3 regions of the Plantibacter sp. M259 genome follow, and region 1 is predicted to be linked to each of the others. Evidence: predicted binding sites of a transcription regulator. Region 1 holds the regulator's gene; each other region holds the start of a gene.
What was found. The regulator HrcA, encoded in region 1, represses chaperone genes, less so after heat shock. The targets are predictions, from matches to a motif close to TTNGCACTCGNNNNNNNCGAGTGCNAA.
Positions count from the first base shown of each region.

Region 1 (4,493 bases):
GCTGGAGCTCACGCGCCGCGGACGGCTCCTCGCCGACGCGGTCGTCCGCCGTCTGGTCGGCGACTGACCCTGCCGGAGACACGCAACAGCCCCGCCCGGCGGACCGGACGGGGCTGTGGTCGTACTCGACGGATCAGGCCTTGATGAACTGGATCGTGAGCGGGTAGCTGTACAGCTCGCCCTTGTTCGCCTTGATCGCGGCGATGATGCTGAACACGATCACGACGACGTAGACAGCGATGATGATGAACAGACCCACGACGACGATCGTCAGGATCGAGCCGACCACGAGCGCGATCAGCATCGTCAGCTGGAAGTTCAGCGCGGTGAGCGTGTGCGCCTTGATGAACGGGCCGCGGTCCTTGAGGACCAGGTAGCCGATCAGCGGCGGGATGAATCCGAAGAAGATCCCACCGATGTGGATGAGCGTCGACCAGAGCTTCTCGTCCGACGGGCTCATGGGCTGAGCCGCGGCGTACGGCTGCTGGTACTGCGGGGCGCCTGCGGGCGGCGGCGGGTAGGAGCCGGCAGCGGGCGGCGGCGGCGCGTAGCCACCGGCGGGCGGGGGCGGGTAGGCGCCTGCGGGCGGCTGCTGCGGAGCTGCGGGAGGGGGCGTCGCGCCGTCTCCGGCAGGCGGAACCGACCCGCCCTTCGCTGGGTCGACGGGCGGCTGAGCGTTCGGATCGGACATCTTCGCACCTTTCACGGAGAGTGATATTCAATTGGTCCAGCTGAGCGTATCGCACCAGGTGTCGCTCATCAGGGACCCACGCCTGCGGCCAACGGTATTCCTGGGGCACGGGGCCGCGCAAGGGACGGCTGCGCGGAGGCCACGATATGATTGGCAGTCAGGGTCTTCGAGTGCTGATGGTCGGCGCTCCGAGATGGATGACGGGAGGAGATCGAGATGGTGTCGGATCGCGGTCTCGAAGTGCTCCGCGTCATCGTGCAGGACTACGTCGCCTCTCGGGAGCCCGTCGGGTCCAAGACGATCGTCGACCGCCACTCGTTCGGCGTCTCCGCAGCCACCATCCGCAACGACATGGCCCAGCTCGAGGACGAAGAGCTCATCGCCGCTCCCCACACCTCTTCCGGCCGGGTGCCGACCGACAAGGGCTACCGGATGTTCGTCGACCACCTGGCCGACCGCCGTCCGCTGAACAACGCCCAACGGACGGCGATCGAGACCTTCCTGGGTGCGTCAGGCGACCTCGACGAGGTTCTGCACCGCACGGTGCGGCTGCTCTCACAGTTGACGAACCAGGTCGCGCTCGTCCAGTACCCGATGTTCTCTCGGGCACGCGTCCGGCATCTCGAGTTGGTGAGCGTCACCCCGAACCGTGTGCTCGCGGTCATCATCCTCGACAACGGTCGCGTCGAGCAGCGGCTCATCGAGACGGAGAGCCCGGTCGAGGATGACCTCATCTCGCGGCTCCGCTCGCTGTGCAACGAGGCGGTCGCGGGCCGTCCACTCCTCGACGCCCACGATGCGATCGGCGACGTCCCCGCCGACATCGCCGACCTCGACCGCGCGGCGGCCGTCCGCATCGTCGACGCGGTGCGCGAGCAGCTCTCGGCGCAGCGGCAGGACCGCCTCGTCATGGCCGGCGCCGCCAACCTCGCCCGCACCGAGGACGACTTCCCCGGCAGCATCTATCCGGTCCTGGACGCCATCGAACAGCAGGTCGTGCTGCTCCGGCTCTTCGGCGAGATGGAGTCCGAGCGCGACAGCGTGGTCGCCAGCATCGGGCGGGAGAACGCGTCGTTCGGCCTCGAGACCACGAGTGTCCTCGCCGGGAACTACCGTTCCTCTGGTGGCGAAATCGCCCGGCTCGGCGTCCTCGGCCCCACGAGAATGGACTACGCGAGCAATATGGCTGCGGTCCGCGCCGTCGCCAGGTACCTCTCGCGCATCCTCGACGCCGAGTGACGCATCCTCGTCGCGTCCCCCAACACCTTCCGCACCTCGAACGAAAGGCCTCAGTGGCTGACTACCCCGACCACTACGCAGCACTCGGTGTCGCCAAGGAGGCGACGCCCGAAGAGATCAAGAAGGCGTACCGCCGCCTCGCACGCGAACTGCACCCCGACGTGAACCCGGGTTCCGACGCCTCGGAACGCTTCAAGGAGGTCACGCACGCCTACGACGTGCTGAGCGACCCCAAGCAGCGCCAGCAGTACGACCTCGGTCCGCAGGCGGGTGGGTTCGGTGGCGGCGACGCCGGGTTCGGCGGCTTCGGCGACATCTTCGACACCTTCTTCGGCGGGGGCGGCCAGCAGCGCGGACCCAAGTCCCGCCGCGCACGCGGCGAGGACGCCCTGTTGCGCGTCGAGCTCGACCTCGACGAGGTCATCTTCGGCACCCACCGCGACCTCGAGGTCGACACCGCCGTGCTCTGCAGCACCTGCAACGGCTCCTGCTGCCAGCCCGGCACCTCACCGGTGACCTGCGACATCTGTCACGGCACCGGCTCCATCCAGCGGGCCGTCCGCTCGCTGCTCGGCAACGTCATGACCTCGGCGCCCTGCGGCACCTGCCGCGGCTACGGCACGATCATCGCGACCCCGTGCGTCACCTGCCAGGGTCAGGGTCGGCTCCGTGCTCGCCGCACCGTCTCGGTCGACATCCCGGCCGGTGTCGACACCGGTCTGCGTCTGCAGATGCCGGGGAGCGGCGAGGTCGGCCCGGCCGGCGGCCCGAACGGCGACCTCTACCTCGAGATGAAGGTCAAGCACCACGACGTCTTCAGCCGCGACGGCGACGACCTGCTGTGCACGCTCGAAGTCCCGATGACCGACGCCATCCTCGGCCGCCAGGTCACCGTCCATGCGCTCGACGGCGACGTCGAGGTCGAGCTGCGGCCGGGCGTGCAGAGCTCGGAGGTCATCACGGTCAAGGACCGCGGCGTCACCCGCCTCCGCGGGAACAGCCGGGGCGACCTCAAGATCGGCGTCCAGGTCGTCACCCCGACGAAGCTCGACCACCGCGAACGCGAACTGATCAAGAGCTTCGCTTCGGGACGACGTCAGGGTGCTCCGGCGCTCGCGCAGTTCCAGCAGGGCCTGTTCGCGAAGATCCGCGACCGCTTCCACGGCGTCGGTTGAGATGAGTTCGCTGTACCTCCGTGAGGATCTCGAATCGACCGGTGTCGGCGACTCGGTGACCCTCCGCGGGCCCGAGGCGAAGCACGCCGTCGCCGTGAGTCGGCTGCGGGTCGGCGAGACGACGTCGATCGGCAACGGTCGTGGCCTGATCGCGACCGGACCGGTCGTGCGGAGCGAGCCGGGCGAGTTGGAGATCCGCGTCGAATCCGTCGTGGTGCATCCCGAGAACCGTCCCAGGCTCGTCCTCGTGCAGGCGCTGGCCAAGGGTGATCGCGACGAACTCGCCATCCAGGCGGCGACCGAGCTGGGTGTCGACCGGATCGTCCCGTGGGGTGCCGAGCGCAGCATCTCGAGATGGCAGGGCGACAAAGCGGTCAAGGGCCGTGCGCGCTGGCAGCTCATCGTGCGCGAGGCGTCGAAGCAGTCGATCCGTGCCCGGGTGCCCGAGGTGGCCGAGGTCGTCGACACCCGCGGACTCGCGTCGATCGTCGCAGGCCGGACCGTCCTCGTGCTCGAACCCAGTGCGGCACTCGCGCTCTCGGAGCTCGACCCGTCGGCCCTGCTCGCCGAGGAACTCGTGCTCGTCGTCGGTCCGGAGGGCGGCATCTCGCCGGCAGAGCGCGAGCGGCTCGAAGCGGCCGGCGCGATCGAGGTCCGGATCGGCTCCGGAGTCCTGCGCACCTCGACGGCAGGGCCGGCGGCGATCGCCGCGCTCAACGTGCTGCTCGGTCGGTGGTGACGATCCACCAGCCCGCGCATGAGGCCGCCACGAACCTTAGACTGGTGGACATGAGTGAAGCACCGTCGGTATTCAGCCGTATCGTGTCGGGGGAGATCCCGACGACCCTCCTCGCCGAGACCGATCGGGTGATCGCGTTCGCCGACATCGCACCGCAGGCGCCTGTGCACCTCCTCGTCGTCCCGAAGACCGCCGAGTACCGCGATGTCGTGGAGTTGGCCGCCGGCGACCCCTCCTTGCTCGCTGAGATGGTCGAGGTGGCGTCGTCGCTCGCGAAGGAGCACACCGGTGGCGAGTTCCGACTCGTCTTCAACACCGGCGAGTCCGCCGGACAGACGGTCTTCCACGTGCACGCGCATGTCCTCGGCGGCTCCCTGCAGGAGGGCACCCTTGGCGGAGCCTGAGTCCACGAACCCAGACCGCCCCGCCGCCGCGCGGACGGAGGAGGTCGAGCACGTCCTCCTGGTGGACGGGCTCGCCATGGTCCGTCTCCTCGGCCCACAGGACCGACTCCTGACGACCGTCGAGCGTGAACACCCCGGTGTCTCGGTGCACGTGCGCGGCAATGAGATCACCATCACCGGCCCGACGCCGCAGGCCGACGCCGCCAGACGACTCGTAGAGGAACTCATCACCATGGTCCGAGAAG
Region 1 covers NZ_CP040750.1:3,809,931-3,814,423, forward strand. Annotated here, with positions in the region: partial or broken gene hemW (radical SAM family heme chaperone HemW) at 1-67, shown strand, start outside; gene FGL15_RS21115 (DUF4870 domain-containing protein) at 134-691, opposite strand; gene hrcA (heat-inducible transcriptional repressor HrcA) at 908-1,930, shown strand; gene dnaJ (molecular chaperone DnaJ) at 1,984-3,105, shown strand; gene FGL15_RS17845 (16S rRNA (uracil(1498)-N(3))-methyltransferase) at 3,107-3,844, shown strand; gene FGL15_RS17850 (HIT domain-containing protein) at 3,895-4,248, shown strand; gene FGL15_RS17855 (PhoH family protein) at 4,325-4,493, shown strand, end outside.

Region 2 (4,493 bases), 720 kb from region 1:
CGAGATCCAGGTGCACTGACCGCTCGACGAGCCGTCTCCCGGCCGTCGACCGGGTGCGCGGACGTCGGCGCATAGGATGGGCCGGTACCCGGTCACGGATCGAAGGAGCGGCGATGGATCAGCACGAGCACCCCGACGGACGACCTCAGCACCAGGACGGTGCGGTGGACGGGCAGTCGCGCCCGCCGCAGGCTGAGCAGCCGAACGGGCAGCCGCAGCAGCCGTGGGGGCAGCAGCCTCCGCACCAGCCCCAGCAGCCGTGGGGGCAGCAGCCTCCGCACCAGCCCCAGCAGCCCTGGTCGCCGTACCAGCCGCCACAGCCCTCCCAGCAGGCCGGCGTCGGGCCGCAGGGTCAGCAGCAGCCGTATCAGCCTCAGCCCCAGGGCCAGCAGCCGTACCAGCCTCAGGGTCAGGCATCCCCGCCGCCCACGGACTGGCAGCGCGGCGCCGGCGCGCCCGTCACACCGCCGACGCGCCCTGCCCAGCAGGGGGCGTCCCCCTCGGCGCCTCCGGCGGGTTGGCAGGGCGATCACGCGACCTATCTCCAGACGGTGCCGACGGCGGTCTACCAGGCACCGAGCCAGGGAGGCTACGCCGCATACCAGCAGTCGCAGACGCAGACCCCTGCCGCTTCGACCGGGACCTCGCGGAGCACCTGGTCGCTCATCACCGGTGTCGTCGGGCTCGTCGTGTCGGTCTTTGTCGGTTGGGGCTTCCCTCTGTCGATCGCCGCGATCGTGCTCGGGTTCGGAGCCAGGCGTCGCGAGCCGCAGGGCCGAGGTCGCGCCCTCACCGGCCTCGTGACCGGGTTCGTCGGCCTCGCCTGCTCGGTCGGCTGGCTCGTCTACAGCGTCGTCGTGATCATCGGCTACGTCTCGACCTGATCCTCCTCGGGGCGCTGCGGCGCGGCGGACGCCGTCGGGTCAGGCGTCGGTGGCCGGCGTCACCCGTTCGACGAGCAGCGCACTGTGTTTGCCGGCGATCCTCGTGAGGATGATCGTGGCCGAGCCGTCGCCCTTCAGCGCGAGGCGCTTCCGGAACGCCGCGGGGTCGACGTCGACGCCGCGTTTCTTGATCTCGAGGACGCCGATCCCGCGATCACGCATCGTGCGCTTGAGGACCTTCTCGTCCATCGGCAGCCGTTCGAGCACCCGGAAGGTCGTGGCGAACGGCGAGCTCGTCGCCGTGTCGGAGGTCAGGTAGGCGATGCCCTGGCCGAGCATGCCGGCCTCCAACCGGATGGCGAGGTCTCCGATGAGTCGGGCCCGGATCACGGATCCGTCGGGTTCGTGCACGTAGTCGCCGAGCTCCCGCACGGGGGCGTCGTCGGCGTCGGCCTCGGCGTGCAACTCGTGGTGCACGCCGTCCGCGAGGAGGAGCGCGGACCGTCGGACGTCCGGACGGGCCAGCGGGCCGAACCAGAGCGCCATCTCGACGAGCTGTCCGTCGACCGACACCCACTGCGCCTCGGCGTCGTCGGGGATGAGGGAGCGGTCGAATCCGGGCCCGAGCTTGACGCCTGTGGGAAGGCGGGCCGCTGCACCGAAGACCAGGTCGAGGGACGGGGTGTAGTCGGCGGCACTCGACAGCCGCGCGGTGTCGGCGTGTCCTGCGGTGCGCCGCGCGGGATCGAACCAGACCGCGTCGAAGTCGTCCAGGGCGACGTCCTCGGCGGCGGCGTTCCGTACGGTCGCCGTGGGGAACGGAGCGAGGTTGTAGCTGGCGATGGCCGCGGTGACCTCGTCGATGTCGACCGCCGTGACCTCCAGGTCGAGCGAGGCCATGGCCATCGAGTCGGCGCCGATGCCGCTGCCGAGGTCGGCGATCCGCGTGAGGTCGGCCCGGGCGAACCGCCCGGCGTGCAATGCGGCGACGGGAAGGCGCGTGGCTTGTTCGAGCCCGGCCTCGGTGAACAGCATGCGGCCGGCGAACGGTCCGAACTTCCCGACGGCCTTCTGCCTGAGCCGTGACTGCGTGAGGACCGCCGCGACCAGCTCGGGGGAGTGGCCCTCCTTGCGCAGGCGCCCGACCAGGCGGACGGCTTCGTCCTTCGTCGGATAGGGCGGGAGGGAGTCGAGGAGCTTGAGGCCGTCGGCCGTGAGGAGTTCGACGAGTTCCGAACGGTCCATGGTCAGCGGGCCTCGGGCGGAGCAGGATGCATCCGGCAACGCTAGCAGTCGTTGATTGGCACTCGCATTGCATGAGTGCCAGAAGATGCCTACACTGGAATCAGCACTCTCGCAGTGTGAGTGCTAACCACGTCTTCGTTTCAAGAAAGAGGTCAACCGTGTCGGTCTCCATCAAGCCGCTCGAGGATCGCATCGTCATCAAGCAGGTCGAGGCAGAGCAGACCACCGCTTCCGGTCTGGTCATCCCCGACACCGCCAAGGAGAAGCCCCAGGAGGGCGAGGTCGTGGCGGTCGGACCCGGTCGCATCGACGACAACGGCAACCGCGTCCCGCTCGACGTCGCCGTCGGCGACAAGGTGATCTACTCCAAGTACGGTGGCACCGAGGTCAAGTACGCCGGTGAGGACTACCTCGTCCTGTCCGCGCGCGACGTCCTCGCAGTCGTCGTCCGCTAGTCACCAGCGCACGGATCCGGCGGCCCAGGCCGCTCAACAGCCCGAATGGCATTCGCCGTTCGGGCTGTGTCCGTTTCCGGAGGGTGTCGCGGGGAGTCGCGGGTCTAGCCTGGACCAGTGCAGAACCCCAGCGATCCAGCCGACGTCGACATCCACCCCGTCACCGTCGACGGGGGAGGGGATCGACGTGCGAGCGTCGCCGTGCCCCAGCAGGGGAGCCGGTCTGGGTTGCTCTCGGCGGTCGCCGCCTACTGCCTCTGGGGAGCGCTCCCGCTCTACTTCATCGCCCTCGCGCCGGCCGGGGCCTTCGAAGTGGTGGCGTGGCGGATCCTCTTCTCCCTCGTCTTCTGCGCCGTCCTCATCCTGGCGACCCGTTCCTGGCGTCGACTGTTCGGCATCCTCCGCCAGCGCCGCATCGTCCTGACGATGGGTCTCGCCGGAGCGCTCATCTACGTCAACTGGCAGACGTACGTCTACGGTGCGCTCAACGGCCAAGTGGTCGAGGCGTCGCTCGGGTACTTCATCAACCCGATCGTGACCGTCTTCCTCGGCGTCTTCTTCCTCCGCGAGCGGTTGCGTCCAGCCCAGTGGGCCGCGGTGGTCGTGAGCGTGATCGCGGTCCTGGTCCTCGCGATCGGGCACGGCAGCGTCCCCTGGATCGCCCTCATCCTTGCCTTCTCGTTCGGCCTCTACGGGTACATCAAGAAACTGGTGGGCGGCTCGGTCGACGCCGTGTCCGGGTTGACGCTCGAGACCGTGTGGCTGATGCCGGTCGCGATCGCCCAGCTCATCGCGGTCGGCGTGACCGGTGGGCTGACGATCGGCACCGCGGGCGTCGGGCACGCCCTGCTGCTCGTCGGCGCCGGCGTCATCACCGCTGTCCCACTCCTGCTGTTCGCGGCGGCGGCCCGCCGCCTCCCGCTCACCTGGATGGGTTTCATCCAGTACTTCGCACCGATCATCCAGTTCGTCGTCGGTGTCGCGGTCCTGCACGAGGCGATGCCGCCTGAGCGCTGGTTGGGCTTCGGTCTCGTGTGGCTGGCGCTCGCTATCCTCACCGTCGACATGCTTGTCGCCTCGACCCGGGGTCGTCGGGCCGCCGGGGCCGAACGGCGCCGCTCGACGAGGGTCGGAACAGCGGATTCCAGCGCTGATCGCGCGACCACTGCAGGAAAAGCGCGAAACAAGCCCTCCTGAGGTAACGATTTGGTCGTGTTACACGCTTGTAACGTCAACGACATTGTCCAGCGCACGTGCAGCGGATAACTTGACTCAACGGCAGCCCCTGGAGCTGCCACTCTTCTGACAAGCAAGGAGTACCATGAGCGTCTTTTCGAAGGCCACGGCCGCTCGCTCCCGCCCACGTTCCATCGTTCTCGGTGGTATCGCACTGATCGGAGCCAGCGCGCTGGTTCTGAGCGGTTGCGCCTCGAGTGGTAGCGGCGACAGCGGCAGCAGCAGCAAGCCTGCTGGCGACCTGACCCTGAAGCTCGGCACGGCGTTGCCGCAGACCGGTAACCTCGCGTTCCTCGGCCCGCCCGAGGAGGCCGGTGTCGGTCTCGCGGTCAAGGAGGTCAACGACGCCGACCTCGGCATCAAGATCGACCTGACGCTCGGCGACTCGGGTGACTCCGACAACAAGGCGTACGCGACCGAGGTCCCCGTCTGCTCTCCGAGGGTGTCACAGCCATCATCGGTGCAGCGTCCTCGGGTGTGTCGAAGCTCTTCATCGACGAAGTCACCGGCGCAGGCGTCATCCAGTTCTCCCCGGCGAACACCTCCGCGGACTTCACGACGTGGGACGACAACGGTCTCTACTGGCGGACGGCGCCGTCCGACGTGCTGCAGGGCGAGGTCCTCGGGAACCTGATCGCGGAGGACGGCAACGCCACCCTCGGCATCATCTACC
Region 2 covers NZ_CP040750.1:3,094,451-3,098,943, forward strand. Annotated here, with positions in the region: gene tsaD (tRNA (adenosine(37)-N6)-threonylcarbamoyltransferase complex transferase subunit TsaD) at 1-19, shown strand, start outside; gene FGL15_RS14490 (DUF4190 domain-containing protein) at 114-884, shown strand; gene FGL15_RS14495 (class I SAM-dependent methyltransferase) at 924-2,129, opposite strand; gene groES (co-chaperone GroES) at 2,288-2,584, shown strand; gene rarD (EamA family transporter RarD) at 2,786-3,781, shown strand; gene FGL15_RS14510 (ABC transporter substrate-binding protein) at 4,298-4,493, shown strand, end outside.
Region 2: a site for HrcA is predicted at 2,185-2,211, ahead of groES (co-chaperone GroES). Genes of this name have one in related genera too.

Region 3 (4,493 bases), 600 kb from region 1:
CCTGGGGGACGAGGTTCTCGCACCCGAATCCGTAGGAGCTCACCGGCGCAGTGGGTTTCGCCGTCGCCGAGGGCTTCGGCGACGACGACACCGTCGGTGATGCGGTCGGAACCGCTTCGCTCGGCGCGCACGCGCTCAGCCCCAGAATCAATACGGCGGCGATCGCCGCTCCCCCGATACGTCTCATAGCTCGATCATAGAAACTGGCACGCGCGTCGATATGCCGTTCCGATCACGTCTCTACAACGACTGTCGGACCCATGCGGAAACAGGCATACAGTCGAGGGTCCTCCCCGATGCGTCTGGTGGAAACGACGCAGGGCGCCTCCCGAAGGAGACGCCCTGCGCAGGTGTTGCTGTCGGACTTAGAAGTCCATGCCTCCGGTCGGGTCGCCGGCCGGAGCCGGGTTCTTCTCCGGCTTGTCGGCGACGACGGCCTCGGTGGTGAGGAACAGACCGGCGATCGACGCTGCGTTGAGCAGCGCGGAGCGCGTGACCTTCACCGGGTCGTTGATGCCGGCAGCAAGCATGTCGACGTACTCACCGGTCGCGGCGTTGAGGCCGTGTCCGACGGGCAGGTTGCGGACCTTGTCGGCGACGACGCCAGGCTCGAGGCCCGCGTTGAGCGCGATCTGCTTGAGCGGAGCGTCGATGGCGACCTTGACGATGTTCGCACCGGTCGCCTCGTCGCCGACGAGCTCGAGCTTCTCGAACGCGGTCTTGCCGGCCTGGATCAGGGCGACGCCACCACCGGCGACGATGCCCTCTTCGACGGCAGCCTTCGCGTTGCGAACAGCGTCCTCGATGCGGTGCTTGCGCTCCTTGAGCTCGACCTCGGTCGCTGCACCGGCCTTGATGACCGCCACACCGCCCGCGAGCTTGGCGAGACGCTCCTGGAGCTTCTCGCGGTCGTAGTCGCTGTCGGTGTTGTCGATCTCCTTGCGGATCTGCGAGACACGACCGGCGATGGCGTCGGCGTCGCCGGCACCCTCGACGATGGTGGTCTCATCCTTGGTGATGACGACCTTGCGTGCACGGCCGAGCAGGTCGAGGGTGACGGTCTCGAGCTTGAGGCCGACCTCCTCGGAGATGACCTGGCCACCGGTGAGGATGGCGATGTCCTGCAGCTGAGCCTTGCGGCGGTCCCCGAAGCCCGGAGCCTTGACGGCGACGGACTTGAAGATGCCACGGATCTTGTTGACGACGAGCGTCGCGAGAGCTTCGCCGTCGACGTCCTCAGCGATGATGAGGAGCTGCTTGCCCGACTGGATGACCTGGTCGACGATCGGCAGGAGGTCCTTGATCGCGGAGATCTTCTGGTTGGCGATGAGGATGTAAGGGTCCTCGAACACCGCTTCCTGGCGGTCGGGGTCGGTCACGAAGTACTGCGACAGGTAGCCCTTGTCGAAGCGCATGCCCTCGGTGAGCTCGAGCTCGGTGCCGAAGGTGTTCGACTCCTCGACGGTGACGACACCCTCCTTGCCGACCTTGTCGATCGCCTCGGCGATGATCTCGCCGATGGTGGTGTCGCCGGCGGAGATGGAAGCGGTCGCAGCGATCTCCTCCTTGGTCTCCACCTCCTTGGCGTTGGCGATGAGCTCGACCGTGACGGCCTCGACGGCCTTCTCGATGCCGCGCTTGAGGCTGATGGGGTCGGCGCCTGCGGCGACGTTGCGGAGGCCCTCGCGAACGAGCGCCTGTGCCAGCACGGTCGCCGTGGTGGTGCCGTCGCCGGCGACGTCGTCGGTCTTCTTGGCGACCTCCTTGACGAGCTCCGCGCCGATCTTCTCGTACGGGTCGTCGAGTTCGATCTCCTTGGCGATGGACACGCCGTCGTTGGTGATCGTGGGGGCGCCCCACTTCTTCTCGAGGACAACGTTGCGACCGCGCGGCCCAAGGGTGACCTTGACCGTGTCAGCAAGAATGTTCAGTCCACGCTCGAGGCCGCGACGGGCCTCCTCGTCGAAAGCAATGATCTTAGCCATGTGTGTTTTTCGTCCCTCCCGGACGTCATGAACGTTGTTAGCACTCAATGAGTACGAGTGCTAAGTCGATTCTGGCACTCAGGGGGTGGGAGTGCAAGTGAGCACCGGAGCCCTGAGCGAACTCCCGGGAACAGCCCCGGAACGACGAACGACGCCGCCCACCGAAGTGGACGGCGTCGCAGGAATCGCGTACCTGATCAGCGGCTACGCCAGGCGCACACCCTCGGCCTGAGGCCCCTTTGCTCCAGTGCCGACCTCGAAGACGACCGCCTGGCCCTCTTCCAAGGACTTGTAGCCGCTCATGTCGATCGCCGAGTAGTGGACGAAGACATCCTGTCCGCCGTCGTCGACCGTGATGAAGCCGAAGCCCTTCTCAGCGTTGAACCACTTGACGGTTCCGTTCGCCATTTCATACTCCCATTGCTGCGTGCTCGCAGGCATCGACTGTTGCCGAACCCGGACCTGCCATCCGGGATCGGGACCCCGGTGACCACCCTGCGCCGAAGCGGACCCGGGGCGAGTCGAGACGGGACGGGATGAGCGGCCAGTTCCAGATACTAATCCGGAGCACCGCGCGGATTCACCCCGAAATCGACAAACGGGGCGGAACGATACGACAACTCAACACGGAGGAAACACTCCGGAAACACGGCGTGCCGGCGACCTGCCCGATCGACCTGCTCCAGCCGCGCTCAGGCGGCTGGCTGGTAGTCCGCGCCGACCACGACGACGATGCGGAGGACCGGTGCCTCGCCCTCCTCGACGGGGATCGCGTACGTGTCCGTGATCTGGATCGGGATGCCGCCGAGCGCGTTCGCGATGGCGCGGGCGACGCCCTCCTGCGACGGATCCTGGTAGTAGACGCCGCTCGCCGTGACATCCTCCGTGCTGGCGTCGCTCGTCGGGATCTGCTGCGTGAAGCCGGCGGCCGTGATCGCCGCCGCCGCCGATGCGGCCAGGCCGGCGGTGGGTGTGCCGTTCAGGACGAGGATGCTGGCCGCGGGGTCGACGACGGGGCCACCTCGGTCGGGGTGGGGGTCGGCGTTGGCGTGGCGCTCGGGCTCTGCGAGCCGCCGAAGAAGTCGATCCGGTCGTTCAGCCCGAAGAGGGCGAAGGTGCCGACCCCCACGAGGACGAGCGTGGCGACGACGGCGACGAGGAAGGCGATCCAGCCGCGTCCCTTGGGAGCAGGGGCACGGTGCGCGCCGACGCGCTTGAGGTCGGGGACCTCGTCGAAGCGGTCGGGCGGGAAGGATTCAGCCATGGTGTGGTCTCCGAGAGCTGCTCAGCCGTCGGTGCGGGGAGCCGAGGCTCCTCGCGCCGAGAGTCGGGCGTCGCGGGTGCGCTGCAGCCGCTTGATCAGCATGGGGTCGTGGGCGAGGGCGGACGGCGAGTCGATGAGCGCGCCGAGCAGTTGATAGTACCGGGCCGGGGACAGGGCGAAGCGGTCGCGGATGGCGGCCTCCTTGGCCCCGACGTGCTGCATCCAGTGGGACTCGAACTCGAGGATCTCGAGCTCGCGCTGGTCGAGGCCTCCCGTCGGCGTCGACGCGTCGTCATCGGCAGGCGTGCGCGACGCTGGCTGCATGCTCATCTCCTGCCGATCGGTGCCGATGCGGCGACCGTGGAGTCATGCTCCGGTCCGCCGCCGTCCAAGTCTATTCAGCCGATGGCCGCCGAGCCGCATCCACCCCGGCGAGGGCCGACGTTCACCGGGAAGGATCAGGCTCGGTGCAGTGTTATGGAATACGTCGGGAGCCGCATGCACGAGGCAGCCCCGCACGTAGGATGACCGAGACGAATGGAGCAGCATGACGTACGACGTGTCGAAGACCGATGAGCAGTGGCGCGAGGAACTCACGCCGGAGCAGTATCAGGTCCTCCGCGGAGCGGCGACCGAGCGGGCCTGGACCGGTGAGCTCCTCGACGAGTCGCGCGCGGGCCTCTACACCTGTGCCGCCTGCAACGCCGAACTCTTCAAGAGCGGTACCAAGTTCGATTCCGGCTGCGGATGGCCGAGTTTCTACGAGTCCGTGAACCCCGAGGCGGTGCAGCTCATCGAGGACCGCACCCTCGGCATGGTGCGCACCGAGGTCCGCTGCGCCAACTGCGGCTCGCACCTCGGCCACGTGTTCGACGACGGCTTCGGGACGCCCACCGGCGACCGCTACTGCATGAACTCGATCGCGCTCAACTTCGCCGCGGCCGACACCGCCGAGCCGACGGAGTGACCGAACCGATCGAGCGCCCGGTCCTCGCCGCCGTCGCCGGGCGCCGTTCGTGGTCAAAGGTCACCGACGTCGCTCCGAGTGACGCGGAACTCCTCGAGGTCCTCGCGGCGGCCGGTCGGGTGGCTGACCACAGCGCCCTGCGTCCGTGGCGGGTCATCACCCTCCGGGGCGACGACCGGGTGAAGCTCAGCCGGGCGCTCGCGAAGGCGGAGGGCGACTCGAAGCCCTCGACGAAGCCGCTCCGCGCTCCCCTGTTGCTCGCCGTCGTCGTGAGCGT
Region 3 covers NZ_CP040750.1:3,212,058-3,216,550, reverse strand. Annotated here, with positions in the region: gene FGL15_RS15065 (hypothetical protein) at 1-187, opposite strand, end outside; gene groL (chaperonin GroEL) at 366-1,985, opposite strand; gene FGL15_RS15055 (cold-shock protein) at 2,190-2,393, opposite strand; gene FGL15_RS21560 (LytR C-terminal domain-containing protein) at 2,678-2,920, opposite strand; gene FGL15_RS21080 (hypothetical protein) at 2,965-3,249, opposite strand; gene FGL15_RS15045 (DUF3263 domain-containing protein) at 3,271-3,573, opposite strand; gene msrB (peptide-methionine (R)-S-oxide reductase MsrB) at 3,797-4,216, shown strand; gene FGL15_RS15035 (nitroreductase family protein) at 4,213-4,493, shown strand, end outside.
Region 3: a site for HrcA is predicted at 2,023-2,049, ahead of groL (chaperonin GroEL). Genes of this name have one in related genera too.